DNA from 2 places in the Kitasatospora sp. NPDC056273 genome. Region 1 is predicted to be linked to the other one. Evidence: predicted binding sites of a transcription regulator. Region 1 holds the regulator's gene; the other holds the start of a gene.
What was found. Region 1 encodes HrcA, which represses chaperone genes, less so after heat shock. Its sites were predicted from a motif close to TTNGCACTCNGNNNNNCNGAGTGCNAA; they were not measured.
Positions count from the first base shown of each region.

Region 2: the regulator HrcA is predicted to act here: its motif matches at 1,619-1,645, upstream of groL (chaperonin GroEL).

Region 1 is NZ_JBHJSJ010000037.1:9,408-12,817, forward strand. Features, by position in the region: gene htpX (zinc metalloprotease HtpX) at 1-489, opposite strand, end outside; gene hrcA (heat-inducible transcriptional repressor HrcA) at 777-1,811, shown strand; gene dnaJ (molecular chaperone DnaJ) at 1,887-3,023, shown strand; gene ACFCY1_RS27605 (16S rRNA (uracil(1498)-N(3))-methyltransferase) at 3,112-3,410, shown strand, end outside.
Region 2 is NZ_JBHJSJ010000038.1:8,427-11,836, reverse strand. Features, by position in the region: gene groL (chaperonin GroEL) at 1-1,462, opposite strand, end outside; gene ACFCY1_RS28040 (cold-shock protein) at 1,810-2,013, opposite strand; gene ACFCY1_RS28035 (MoaD/ThiS family protein) at 2,552-2,830, opposite strand; gene thrC (threonine synthase) at 2,866-3,410, opposite strand, start outside.

The DNA of each region.
Region 1 (3,410 bases):
GCCGGCGATCGTCATCACCGCGACGTCCCGGTGGGCGACGTGCGACAGCTCGTGCGCGAGGACGCCCTCCAGTTCCTCGGGCTCCAGCCGGCGCAGCAGCCCGGTGGTCACGCAGACCACCGCGTTCTGCGGGTTGCGGCCGGTGGCGAAGGCGTTCGGCATGTCGTTGTCGGCGACCGCCACGCGGGGTTTGGGCATGTCGGCCAGGGCGCAGAGCCGGTCGATGGTGCCGTGCAGCTGGGGGAACTGTTCCGGGGACACCTGGCGGGCGCCCATCGCCCGTTCGGTGATCTTGTCGCTGAACCAGAACTGGGCCACGAACAGCCCGCCGGAGATCAGGACGATCAGTGGCCAGGCGCCGCGCAGCAGCGCGATCAGCAGGCCGGTGAAACCGACGTACAGCAGCCCGATCACGAACATCGTCGCGACCATGCGGCCGGTCAGGCCGCGGTCCGGCGCGAAACGGGTGTGCTGGCCCGAGCTCGACATCGCTTGCTCCTCCATTCGCCGTCGCTTTCGATGCTGCCACCCGGACGGCCTCCCGGCACCACCCCGGCGCCGGGAGGATCGAACCGCCGGGGCCCCGCGGGCCGTGAGCGGAACTGCGGGGAGGATCACCCCGGTCCGGCCGTTCCTGCCGTAGGACCCGGGCCTTACACTGGCAGGTACGGTTTTGGCACTCGCGTGTTCAGAGTGCCAGGGCAAGGGTCTTCGGAGCGGCCCGCAGCAGCAAGGGACACAGTCGGACAACGTGCGAAGACGGAGGTGCGTGCCCCATGGCCGGTGAGGTCCGCCAGCTGGACGAACGCAAGCTCGCCGTGCTCCGCGCGATCGTGCAGGACTACGTGGGCACCGAGGAGCCGGTCGGCTCCAAGGCCCTGGTGGAACGGCACAACCTCGGGGTCTCGCCGGCGACCGTCCGCAACGACATGGCGGCGCTGGAGGAGGAGGGCTACATCCACCAGCCGCACACCAGCGCCGGCCGCATCCCGACCGACAAGGGGTACCGCCTCTTCGTCGACAAGCTCGCCGAGATCAAGCCGATGAGCGCCCCCGAGCGCCGGGCCATCCGGCACTTCCTGGACGGCGCGGTCGACCTGGACGACGTGGTCGCGCGCACCGTGCGGCTGCTCGCCCAGCTGACCCGGCAGGTCGCGGTGGTGCAGTACCCCTCGCTGACGCGCTCCACCGTCCGGCACATCGAGCTGGTGGCGCTGGCCCCGGCCAAGGTGATGCTGGTGCTGATCACCAACACCGGCCGGGTCGAGCAGCGGATGGTCGACTGCCCGGGCCCGGTCGGCGAGACGGTGCTGGCGGACCTGCGGGCCCGGATCAACGCGAGGGCCGCCGGCCGGCGCCTCCCGGAGGTCCCGGGGCTGCTGGAGGAGCTGCCGGCGCAGTTCGAACCGGCCGAGCGGCCGACCGTCAGCACGGTCCTGGCGACCCTGTTCGAGACGCTCGCCGAGCAGAACGAGGAGCGGATCATGCTGGCCGGCACGGCCAACCTGACCCGCTTCGGGCACGACTTCCCGCTCAGCATCCAGCCGGTGCTGGAGGCCCTGGAGGAGCAGGTCGTCCTGCTCCGCCTCCTGGGTGAGACCGCGGACGCCGCGATGACGGTCCGGATCGGGCGGGAGAACACCTACGAGGGGCTGACTTCCACGTCCATCGTCTCGGTCGGCTACGGTTCGGGCGACGAGAGCGTGGCGAAACTGGGTGTGATCGGTCCGACCCGGATGGACTACCCGGGCACAATGGGGGCGGTGCGAGCGGTGGCGCGGTACGTGGGCCAGATCCTGGCCGAGTCCTAGCAAAGGCCGCCGTCGGAAATCCGACGGCGGTGACCAGTCGCAGCACTACTACAGGCGGAACAAGCGGAGCATTTGGTGGCCACGGACTACTACGCGGTACTCGGCGTCCGACGGGATGCGGGGCAGGACGAGATCAAGAAGGCGTTCCGGCGCCTGGCGCGCGAACTGCACCCGGACGTCAACCCGGACCCGAAGACGCAGGAGCGGTTCAAGGAGATCAACGCCGCTTACGAGGTGCTCTCCGATCCGCAGAAGCGCCAGGTCTACGACCTCGGCGGGGACCCGCTGTCCCCGGGCGGCGGCGCGGGCGGTTTCGGCGCCGGCGCGGCGGGCTTCGGCTTCTCCGACATCATGGACGCCTTCTTCGGCGCCGCGGCCGGCCAGCGCGGCCCGCGCTCGCGCACCCGCCGGGGCCAGGACGCCATGATCCGGCTGGAGATCACCCTGGAGGAGGCCGCTTTCGGCACCACCAAGGAGCTCCAGGTCGACACCGCCGTCACCTGCACCACGTGCAGCGGCGAGGGCGCGGCCCCCGGCACCTCGGCGCAGACCTGTGACATGTGCCGCGGCAAGGGCGAGGTCTCCCAGGTCACCCGGTCCTTCCTGGGCCAGGTCATGACCTCCCGCCCCTGCCCGCAGTGCCAGGGCTTCGGCACCGTCGTGCCGACCCCGTGCCCGGAGTGCGCCGGCGACGGCCGGGTGCGCGCCCGCCGCACGCTGACCGTCAAGATCCCGGCCGGTGTCGACAACGGCACCCGGATCCAGCTGGCCGGCGAGGGCGAGGTCGGCCCCGGCGGCGGCCCGGCCGGCGACCTGTACGTCGAGATCGCCGAGACCACCCACACGATCTTCCAGCGGCGCGGGGACGACCTGCACTGCACCGTCACCATCCCGATGACGGCGGCCGCGCTCGGCACCCAGGTGCCGCTGCAGACCCTGGACGGCCTGGAGGAGGTCGACATCCGGCCCGGCACCCAGTCCGGCCAGTCGATCCCGCTGCACGGCCGGGGCATCACCCACCTGCGCGGCGGCGGCCGGGGCGACCTGATAGTGCACGTCGAGGTGAAGACGCCCAGCAAGCTCGACCCCGAGCAGGAGGAGCTGCTGCGCCGCCTCGCGGTGCTGCGCGGCGAGGAGCGGCCGTCCGGCCAGTTCGCGCCGGGCCAGCAGGGCCTCTTCTCCCGGCTGAAGGACGCCTTCAACGGCCGGTAGCCGTCCGCGGAGGGGTGCCGGGGGGGCAATGACCCCGGCACCCCTTTCGCGTGTCCGTCCCACTTCCGCACGAAAGAGGTTCCCCGTCATGACCGCGCCCGTCTTCGTCGTCGAGACCGAGCGGATCGCCGCCGCCGCGCCCGGGGCCGTGGTGCGCCTGGACGGCCCGGAGGGGCGGCACGCGGCCGCGGTGAAGCGGCTGGAGCCGGGCGAGGCGGTGACCCTGGCCGACGGGCTGGGGCTCGGCGTGGACGGCACGGTCGCCGAGGTGCTCGGCAAGGACGCGATCGACGTGCGGGTCGCCGCCGTGCGCCGCGAGCCGGAGCCCGCGCCGCGGATCGTCGTGGTCCAGGCGCTGCCCAAGGGCGACCGCGGCGAGCTGGCCGT
Region 2 (3,410 bases), on a different contig from region 1:
CGGCGATCAGGTCGACGTAGGTGTTGGTGGCCGCGTTCAGGCCGTGACCGGCGGGGAGGTTGCGCACCTTCTCCACCACGACGCCACCCTCCAGGCCGGCGTTGGTCGCGATCTGCTTGATCGGGGCCTCCAGCGCGACCTTGACGATGTTGGCACCGGTGGCCTCGTCGCCCTCCAGCTCCAGCTTGTCGAAGGCGACACCGGCCTGCAGCAGGGCGACGCCACCACCGGCGACGATGCCCTCCTCGACGGCGGCCTTGGCGTTGCGGACGGCGTCCTCGATGCGGTGCTTGCGCTCCTTGAGCTCCACCTCGGTGGCCGCGCCGGCCTTGATGACGGCCACGCCGCCGGCCAGCTTGGCGAGGCGCTCCTGGAGCTTCTCGCGGTCGTAGTCCGAGTCGCTGTTCTCGATCTCGGCGCGGATCTGGTTCACGCGGCCCGCGACCTGCTCGCTGTCGCCGCCACCGTCGACGATGGTGGTCTCGTCCTTGGTGATGACCACCTTGCGGGCGGTGCCCAGCAGGTCGATGCCGGCGTTCTCCAGCTTGAGGCCGACCTCCTCGGAGATCACGGTGCCACCGGTGAGGATGGCGATGTCGCCGAGCATGGCCTTGCGGCGGTCACCGAAGCCCGGGGCCTTGACGGCGACGGACTTGAAGGTGCCACGGATCTTGTTCACGACCAGGGTCGACAGGGCCTCGCCCTCGACGTCCTCGGCGATGATGACCAGCGGCTTGCCGCTCTGCATGACCTTCTCCAGCAGCGGGAGCAGGTCCTTGACCGAGCCGATCTTGGAGTTGGCGATGAGGATGTACGGGTCCTCGAACGTCGCCTCCATCCGCTCCAGGTCGGTGGCGAAGTAGGCGGAGATGTAGCCCTTGTCGAAGCGCATGCCCTCGGTGAGCTCGAGCTCCAGACCGAAGGTGTTGCTCTCCTCGACGGTGATGACGCCTTCCTTGCCGACCTTGTCCATGGCCTCGGCGATGAGCTCGCCGATCTGGGTGTCAGCGGCGGAGATGGAGGCGGTGGAGGCGATCTGCTCCTTGGTCTCCACGTCCTTGGCCTGGGCCAGCAGCTGGTCGGAGACGGCCGCGACGGCCTTCTCGATGCCGCGCTTCAGGGCCATCGGGTTGGCGCCGGCGGCGACGTTGCGCAGACCCTCGCGAACCAGGGCCTGGGCGAGCACGGTGGCGGTGGTGGTGCCGTCACCCGCGACGTCGTCCGTCTTCTTGGCGACCTCCTTGACGAGCTCCGCACCGATCTTCTCGTACGGGTCCTCGAGCTCGATCTCCTTGGCGATGGAGACACCGTCGTTGGTGATCGTGGGGGCGCCCCACTTCTTCTCCAGCACGACGTTGCGGCCCTTGGGGCCGAGCGTGACCTTCACGGCGTCGGCGAGCTGGTTCATGCCACGCTCAAGGCCGCGGCGAGCTTCCTCATCAAAGGCGATGATCTTGGCCATCTGAAGTGGTCCTCCGGGACACGGTCGACTGCTCGGACCAAGGGGTGCCCGCGACGGACGGCCCTGGTGTGCGGGGGTCCATTCCCCTACCGCTCCCGGGGGCCTCACCGACCCGGTCCGCTGTCACTCTCACGCTGTGAGTGCTAACGCCAATGATTAGCACTCCGGGTGGTCGAGTGCAAGCCCAATCGACGATCCGCGAGCCGTCGCCGGAGCCCCGCCCGAGCCCCTGCGGAGCCGCGTCGGGGAACGCCGACGGGCCCGTACGACACGCGTCGCACGGGCCCGTCGAGAAGCGAGTGGTCACCAGCCGTAGGGCCGCGCCGAGCTCCTGGAGTCGGAAGGGGTCAGACCGCCGCGCGGACCATGTCCGCCTGCGGGCCCTTCTGTCCCTGGGAGATCTCGAACTCGACCCGCTGGCCCTCCTCGAGGGTGCGGTAGCCGTCCATCTGGATCGCGCTGTAGTGGACGAAGACGTCCGCACCACCGTCGACCGCGATGAAGCCGTAGCCCTTCTCCGCGTTGAACCACTTGACGGTGCCCTGAGCCATTCCGAACTCCCCTAGTGCTGTGCTGGCCCTTCACGTGCCCGCAGGTCGCGGGCCCGGGTTGGTTGAAGGCCGGCCCGGGGAACCCCCCCTGGGCGCAGCCGTGCACGCCGCAACCATCCGCGCGGAACGCCGGGCGGCCTCCGGTGAGCGGGTGATTGCGTCGACCGCCGCTGAATGTATCCGGATCGACGCCCTCTGCAACAGGGCCAACCGCCGGTAATTCCGCCAAGGCGTCAAGGGACAGGACGGATCGAATCGGAATAATCTCGGCATTCCACGCCGGACATAGCGGACGAATTACTCAAATGCCCGCGCGAATTCTGACATCTGCCTGACATGTTTCACGGTCCGCCCCCGGCGGCCGGACGCCCCCGGGCCGAGCACTGCGGGGGCCGAAAGGGAAACCCTGTTCCCAGCCGAGCCACACTCTACTCCGACTCGACCCGGAAATATTCCCGCCGGAATGCGAGCGGTCGCCCGCGCATACGGAGAACGGATTTCCGTACGCGCGGGCGACCGCGGGTTCTGCTTTGTCGGCTCAGCAGCCGCCGGCCACCGCCGGGATGATCGAGACGCTGGCGCCGTCCTTGATCTCGGTCGCCAGACCCTCGGCGAAGCGCACGTCGTCGTCGTTCACGTAGACGTTCACGAAGCGGCGCAGCTTGCCGGTGTCGTCCAGGATGCGGGCCGCGATGCCCGCGTGGTTCTTCTCCAGGTCGGCGACGACCTCGGCCAGGGTGGCACCCTCGGCGGTCACCTCGGCGGCGCCGTCGGTGTAGGTGCGCAGGATGGTGGGGATGCGGACGGTGGCGCTCATGACTCTCCTAGCGGGGGCGGGGCCTATCGGGTGGTTCAGGCGGACACGAGGCCGGCGGCGCGGAACGAGTCCAGCGTCGGGCGGATGACGGCGGTCATCCCGGAATCGGAGACGGCGTCCAGGGTCTTCAGCCCGTCGCCGGTGTTGATCGCGACGGTCTCCTTGGCCGGGTCCAGCTGCCCGGTCTCGACCAGCTTCTTCAGCACGCCGACGGTCACCCCGCCCGCGGTCTCGGCGAAGATCCCCTCGGTCCGCGCCAGCAGCCGGATCGCCGCCACAACCTCGGCGTCCGTGACGTCCTCCACGGCGCCACCGGTACGGCGGGCGATGTCCAGCACGTACGGGCCGTCGGCCGGGTTGCCGATCGCCAGCGACTTGGCGATGGTGTCCGGCTTCACCGGCTTGATCACGTCCCGGCCGGCCTTGAACGCGGCCGACACCGGCGAGCAGCCCTCCGCCTGGGCGCCGAAGACCTTGTACGGCCGGTCCTCGACCAGGCCGAGCCTGATCAGCTCCTGGAGCCCCTTGTCGATCTTCGTCAGCTGCGAGCCCGAGGCGATCGGGATCACGATCTGCTCCG